Regions from separate parts of the Pseudomonas sp. AN-B15 genome, predicted to be linked through region 2. Evidence: riboswitches for the same ligand, from Rfam matches in the RefSeq annotation. Region 2 holds a riboswitch; the other holds the start of a gene.
The links. A riboswitch is a leader RNA that binds a small molecule or an ion and turns the genes downstream of it on or off. The one in region 2 is predicted to bind cobalamin.
Positions count from the first base shown of each region.

Region 1: linked by a shared signal. The riboswitch ahead of cobO (cob(I)yrinic acid a,c-diamide adenosyltransferase) and the one ahead of GTQ41_RS14735 (CbtB domain-containing protein) in region 2 are both predicted to bind cobalamin.

Region 1 covers NZ_CP049737.1:1,844,005-1,847,408, reverse strand. The annotation lists gene GTQ41_RS08525 (cobyrinate a,c-diamide synthase) at 1-1,012, opposite strand, end outside; gene cobO (cob(I)yrinic acid a,c-diamide adenosyltransferase) at 1,009-1,620, opposite strand; cobalamin riboswitch at 1,701-1,932, opposite strand; gene GTQ41_RS08515 (hypothetical protein) at 2,097-2,681, shown strand; gene GTQ41_RS08510 (sorbosone dehydrogenase family protein) at 2,747-3,404, shown strand, end outside.
Region 2 covers NZ_CP049737.1:3,283,404-3,286,807, forward strand. The annotation lists cobalamin riboswitch at 925-1,147, shown strand; gene GTQ41_RS14735 (CbtB domain-containing protein) at 1,270-1,467, shown strand; gene GTQ41_RS14740 (CbtA family protein) at 1,479-2,177, shown strand; gene GTQ41_RS14745 (cobalamin biosynthesis protein) at 2,174-2,587, shown strand; gene cobM (precorrin-4 C(11)-methyltransferase) at 2,670-3,404, shown strand, end outside.

The sequences.
Region 1 (3,404 bases), 1.4 Mb from region 2:
TGCCTTCGACATCGGTCAACGCGTCGAGCAGATAGAGCATGCCGCCGCACTCGGCAAGCAGCGGTTTGCCGGCAGCGTGGTGCGCGCGAATCGCATCCAGCATCGCGGTGTTTTGCCCCAGCGCCACATGGTGCAATTCCGGGTAGCCACCGGGCAGATACAGACTGTCGGCGTCGGGCAACTGCGTATCGCGGATCGGCGAGAAGAAACTCAACTCGGCGCCCATCGCCCGCAGCAGATCGAGGCTGGCGCCGTAGGTGAAGGCAAAGGCTTCGTCACGAGCGACGGCAATGCGCACGCCGTCGAGCAGCGGTTCGGCAGGGATCACTTCAGGCGCGGCGAACTCCACGGCCGGTGGCAGCGCTACCTCGCAACTGCTGGCCAACGCTTGGGCGGCCGCGTCGAGACGCAGGTCCAGATCATTCAATTCGCTGGCCTGCACCAGACCGAGATGGCGACTCGGCAACTCGATCCCGGTTTCCCGCGACAGCGCGCCGTACCAACGCAGACCTTCGGTGAGACTGCCTTCGAGCAATTGCGCATGACGCAAGGTGCCGACTCGGTTGGCCAGCACCCCGGCAAACGGCAGGTCCGGCTGATAGCGCGCCAACCCCAGCGCCAGGGCACCAAAGGTCTGGGCCATGGCGGTGCCATCGATCACACCAAGCACCGGCACACCAAAATGGCGCGCCAGATCAGCGCTGGACGGCGTGCCGTCGAACAGGCCCATCACGCCTTCAATCAGGATCAGATCGGCTTCGGCGGCGGCTTCCCACAACAGGCGGCGGCTTTCCTGCTCGCCAACCATCCACATGTCCAGTTGATACACCGGCGCACCGCTGGCGCGCTCGAGAATCATCGGGTCGAGGAAGTCCGGGCCGCACTTGAACACGCGCACCTTGCGCCCCTGGTTGCGATGCAAGCGAGCGAGCGCGGCGGTGACAGTGGTCTTGCCCTGACCGGAGGCCGGCGCGGCGATCAGTACCGCCGGGCAGTGACGTGGTTGATTCAAAGTTCGACGCCTTTCTGCGCTTTGATGCCGGCCTGGAAGGCGTGCTTGAGCATGCCCATTTCGGTGACGGTATCGCCCATTTCGATCATTTCCGGCTTGGCCGCGCGACCGGTGACGATCACGTGCTGCATCGGCGGACGCGCCTGCAGGTCGCTGAGCACTCGATCCAGATCGAGGTAGCCGTGTTTCAGGGCGATGTTCAGTTCATCCAGCACCACCAGGCCGATCGACGGATCACGCAGCAGCTCGCGGGACACTGCCCACGCAGCTTCAGCGGCGGCGATGTCACGCTGGCGATCCTGGGTTTCCCAGGTGAAACCCTCGCCCATCACGTGAAAACGCACTTGCTCGGGGAAGCGGCGGAAGAACAACTCTTCACCAGTGCTATTGCGGCCCTTGATGAATTGCACCACGCCACACTGCATGCCGTGGCCCATGGCACGGGCAAGCATGCCGAACGCCGAGCTGCTTTTGCCTTTGCCATTGCCGGTCAACACCAGCACCAGGCCGCACTCGTCAGGGGAATTGGCGATGCGTTCGTCGATCACGGCTTTTTTGCGCTGCATACGCGCCAGATGGCGTTCGTCGCGCTCGGGGGAATCGGTCATGGGGGAGCTCTCCGTTGAGGCTGGATAACGGCGGGCAGGCACAAGAACAGACGGCAAAAAGCCTGGCATCGCCCACCGTGATGCCGCTGGATGGATCAGGCCGGTCTCCGGGCTCATGAGCGGCGAATCGCCCGACTGCGCGCCTTCCCGCGTCGGTCGACACAGTGGCTCAATGCGCAGTTTTCACTCATTTACCGTTGCGGGGGCAGCGCCGGGATCGTGATCGTGCTTCACCTGAAGACAACCCTCACCGGCTTCCCTGTTTCACTCTGTCGACACGCGTCACAGAGCACCTGAAACAAGCCGCGAAGGTTAGAGGGTTGGGGGTGGAGCGTCAATTAAAGAGGGGGCCGTCGGGCGAATAACTGCCGCCGATCAATTATCTGACGCCAATCTTGTGCCACACTGAGACAAGTGATATCAAAGAGCCATGCTTTTGATTGAAAAAGCACACCACAACAATAAGGATGATGACGATGCAAGGCATGATCATCAGCAACCCGCGCCTGGAATTCCTGCGCCCGGTGCTTGAACGCTGGTTTGACTGTATTGACCGTTACAACGCGGTACGCGGTGACAACGACACGCCCTATTGGCATGACGAGAAAGCCAATCTCGGCTTGCTTTCCGCTGCGGCCTGGATGGCCGAACTGGTGACCCTCTGCGATACCACCACCCGCAAACAGAACGAGGACGGCGAGCGCAATGCCCGCGCCGACCTGTTCATCGCCGGGGCCGAAGACCGCGCCTACCTCCAGGCGACCCAGCGCTGGCCACGGGTCAACAACCTCAATCTGACCCAGGCCCTGCTGGACATCACCAGCGATGCCAAACGCATCAGCTTCGCCAGCGACCTCAAGCTCGGCTGCCTGTTCGTCGCCCCGCAGAAGGCCCAGCACAGCGCCAGCCCCGAAGAGTTGCAGGACATGGTCGACGACCTGCAAAAGGAGCATTGCTGCGCCGTGGCCTGGTATTTCCCCTACGCCTACCGCAAGTTGCGCAGCGAAGCGGGCAATTATCACCCGGGCATCGCCGTGCTGTTCAAAGAGGCCCGCGGATAGCGGTTGAACCATCGGGTGCGCAGGGTTCTCTATGATTAAGCATGCATTCATAGGGAAGATCAGCAATGCGCAAAACCCGACTCGCTCTCGTCATCGCTCTCGCCGGAGGGCTCGCCGCCTGCGGTGAATCCTCCAGCCTGCAAGTTTCCGACGGCACTGGACCGTCACCGAAACTGCCTGAACCGAACAAAACCCTGATCCCGACGGTGAACATCGCCCCAGCGGTCGGCTGGCCTGCAGGTGGCAAACCGACCGCCGCAGCCGGTACGCAAGTGGCTGCATTTGCCGAAGGCCTCGATCACCCACGCTGGCTCTACGTGCTGCCCAACGGTGACGTATTGGTGGCGGAAACCAACGCGCCACCGAAACCGGATGACAGCAGCGGTATTCGCGGCTGGGTGATGAAGAAAGTCATGGGCAAAGCCGGTGCCGGCGTGCCAAGCCCGAACCGCATCACCCTGCTGCGCGACGCCGATCACGACGGCGTGGCCGAGACCCGCACGGTGTTTCTGCAGAACCTCAACTCGCCGTTCGGCATGACCCTGGTCGGCAACGATTTGTACGTCGCTGACACTGATCGCCTGCTGCGCTTCCACTACGAACCCGGTGCGACGGAGATCAACACACAGCCGATCAAGGTTACCGACCTGCCGGGCGGTACGCTGAACCATCACTGGACCAAGAACGTCATCGCCAGCAAGGACGGTAGCAAGCTCTATGTCA
Region 2 (3,404 bases):
TTGCTGCGGGGGTTGCTGATTACGGTTTCGCCGTTGCGGCGGGTCACTTTTGCCAGACCTCGGGTTACGGGGTCTGGTTTTTTTTGGATTGGGGGCATATCCGTTTCTGCGGGTGTCGCCGCTGGCGGTTTCGCTCTTACAGCGAGTCACCTTTTCCAAACGCCGAAAAGGTAACCCAAAAGGCTTTGCCCCGGCGTACGGCACTTCGCTGAGGCTCAGTGTTCCCTCGCTACGGTGTCCATCCGGGGGCATCGCCTACGGTTTGCTTCGCTGCACCTCCTCTCGATGCATGCGGCTTCGCCGCACGGCGCTGCGCGCCTACCCCCTGATGGACACCTACGCTCGGCCTGCCGAAGGGGCTGAAGGTCAAAAGCCACATCAAAAGCCAGAGCCAGAGCCAAAGCCAAAGCCAAAGCCAAAGCCAAAGCCAAAGCCAAAGCAGATCAAAAGATCGCAGCCTTCGGCAGCTCCTACATGGGATTGGGTGTTTTCAGTTGGTGATTGGTCGGCTGTCAGGCCGCCATCGCTGGCAAGCCAGCTCCCACAAAAGTCACAGCAGACCGCACCCGCTTTTCACCACTCAACACGATGAGCGTTAGCTCGAGTACCGCTCTTGATCTGAGGGCCCGTCGGCAGGCTGAGTGGAGGGATTTATCCGGGGGTGGGAGCGCAGCGACCGTTTGGCGCAGCCAAACACAGCGAGAGGAGGTGCAGCGAAGCAAACCGTAGGCGCTGCCCCCCGGATGAATCCCGCAGCGAAGGAACCCGAGCCTAAGCGAGGGCCGAACGTCAGGGCATAGACCTTTTGGTTACTTTTGGGGCGTTTGCCAAAAGTGACCCGCCGTAAGGGCGGAACCCTAAGTGGCCGTTACCGCAGCAACGGATCCACCCACAAAATTGACTAGTTTCCCCAACCCATGCTCTCCTACACAACTTGTTACGGGTGCCCTTCACAGGGTGAAACGGGAAACCGGTGAATCATGTGCTTTACTCAAAGCCATGTCAGTCCGGTGCTGCCCCCGCAACGGTAAGCGAGCGAAGCGTCGAATCCACTGTGCCATTGCGGCATGGGAAGGTGATGCTTGCAGGTCGGCCTGACGCCAACCCCTCGTGAGCCCGGAGACCGGCCCGCAACACACAGCGCGCATTTCGCGTCGCTGAACATAACAAACCCGCGGTGGGCGGGCGCTGTTCGAACCTCTGCGTGCGCGACTCGCAGGGGTTTTCATGCGCTCTATATCACCCGCTGACACTCCAGAGGGAAGCGCCATGTCGATCATCAGCAGCACCGGCAGCAACACCGACAACATCTCCAGCACCGCCACTTTGAGCCAACGCCTGACCGCCGCCATTTTCGCGTCGATCCTGGGCGCCAGCCTCGTTTACTTCGCCGGTTTCTCGCACATCGAAGCGGTGCACAACGCCGCTCACGATACCCGCCACAGCGCCGCGTTCCCGTGCCACTGAGACCAGCCGACATGATCAAGCGTATCGCGCAAACTGCAGGCTTCACCGGCCTGCTGGCCGCCCTGTTGCTGACGTTGCTGCAAAGCTTCTGGGTCTCGCCACTGATTCTGCAGGCTGAAACTTTCGAAAAATCCGAACCGGTGGCCGTTCACGAACACGCCGCCGGTACGACCGCACACACTCACGACGCTGAAGCCTGGGAGCCGGAAGACGGCTGGCAGCGTGTGGTCTCGACCACCGGCGGCAATCTGGTGGTGGCGGTCGGTTTCGCGCTGATGCTCGCCGGCCTGTACACCCTGCGTGCACCGACCAAAACTTCGCAGGGCCTGCTCTGGGGCCTGGCCGGTTACGCGACCTTCGTCCTCGCGCCGACCCTCGGCCTGCCGCCTGAACTGCCGGGCACCGCTGCCGCCGATCTGGCGTCGCGGCAAACGTGGTGGATCGGCACCGCCGCTTCCACCGCAGTCGGCCTGGCCCTCATCGTGTTCAGCCGTCACTGGCTGATGAAGCTGCTGGGCGTGGCGATCCTCGCCGTGCCGCATGTGATCGGCGCGCCGCAACCGGAAGTGCATTCGATGCTCGCTCCGGAAGCCTTGGAAGCCCAGTTCAAAATCGCTTCGCAGCTGACCAACGTGGCGTTCTGGCTGGCCTTGGGCCTGATCAGCGCCTGGTTGTTCCGCCGCAAAAGCGCTGGTCAATACCACGCATGACCGATGACCGCGCAGCGCCGACCCTGGTGGTCGGCCTGGGCTGCCAGCGCGGCTGCCCGGCCAGCACGCTGCGCGCGTTACTCGATCAGGCGTTGCAGGCGCATCGTATAGAACTCGAGGCGGTCAAGGCCCTGGCCAGCATCGACCTGAAACGCGATGAACCCGGTCTGCAGGAACTGGCCAGCCAACTGGCGCTGCCGCTGTTGTATTTCAGCAGCGAAGAATTGGCCATTTACCAGCAGCGACTGAGCCATCACTCGCAGATTGCCTATGAGCGCACCGGTTGCTACGGTGTGGCGGAAAGTGCCGCCCTGGCCCTGGCCGAGCAGTTGATTCAGGCACCGGCAAAGCTGCTGATTTCCCGGCAGAAATACGCTCAGGCGACACTGGCATTGGCCGGCGCTGCGTAAATTCCCGATAATCCCCCCTGTTTGATCATGAGCAATCTTCATCTGAAGCGTTGCCCTGCCCCGTTTTTCACAGGATGTCTTCATGACCGTCTACTTCATCGGCGCCGGCCCCGGCGACCCGGAATTGATCACCGTCAAAGGCCAGCGACTGATTCGCAGTTGCCCGGTAATCATTTACGCAGGCTCGCTGGTGCCGGCCGCCGTGCTCGCGGGACATCAGGCGGAAACGGTGGTCAACAGCGCCGAATTGCATCTGGAGCAGATCATTGAACTGATCACAACCGCCCACGGCAAGGGCCAGGACGTGGCGCGGGTGCACTCGGGTGATCCGAGCCTGTACGGTGCGATTGGCGAGCAGATTCGTTATCTGCGCGAGTTGAATATTCCGTTCGAAATCATCCCCGGCGTCACCGCCACTGCCGCCTGTGCAGCCTTGCTTGGCGCCGAGCTGACGCTGCCGGATGTGTCACAGAGCGTGATTCTGACCCGCTATGCGGACAAAACCGCGATGCCCGCCGGCGAGGAACTCGGCGATCTGGCACAACATGGCGCGACCATGGCGATTCACCTGGGGGTCAATCATCTGCAGAAAATCATCACTGAACTGCTGCCGCATTACGGCGCGGATTGCCCGATTGCAGTGATTCACCGGGCGACGTGGCCGGATCAGGACTGGGTGGTGGGGACGCTGGAGGACATTGCGGCGAAGGTTGCGGCCAAGGGGTTTCGGCGTACGGCGTTGATTCTGGTGGGTCGGGTGCTGGGCAGTGAGGTGTTCAGCGAGTCATCGCTGTATCGCGCGGGGCATGCACATCTC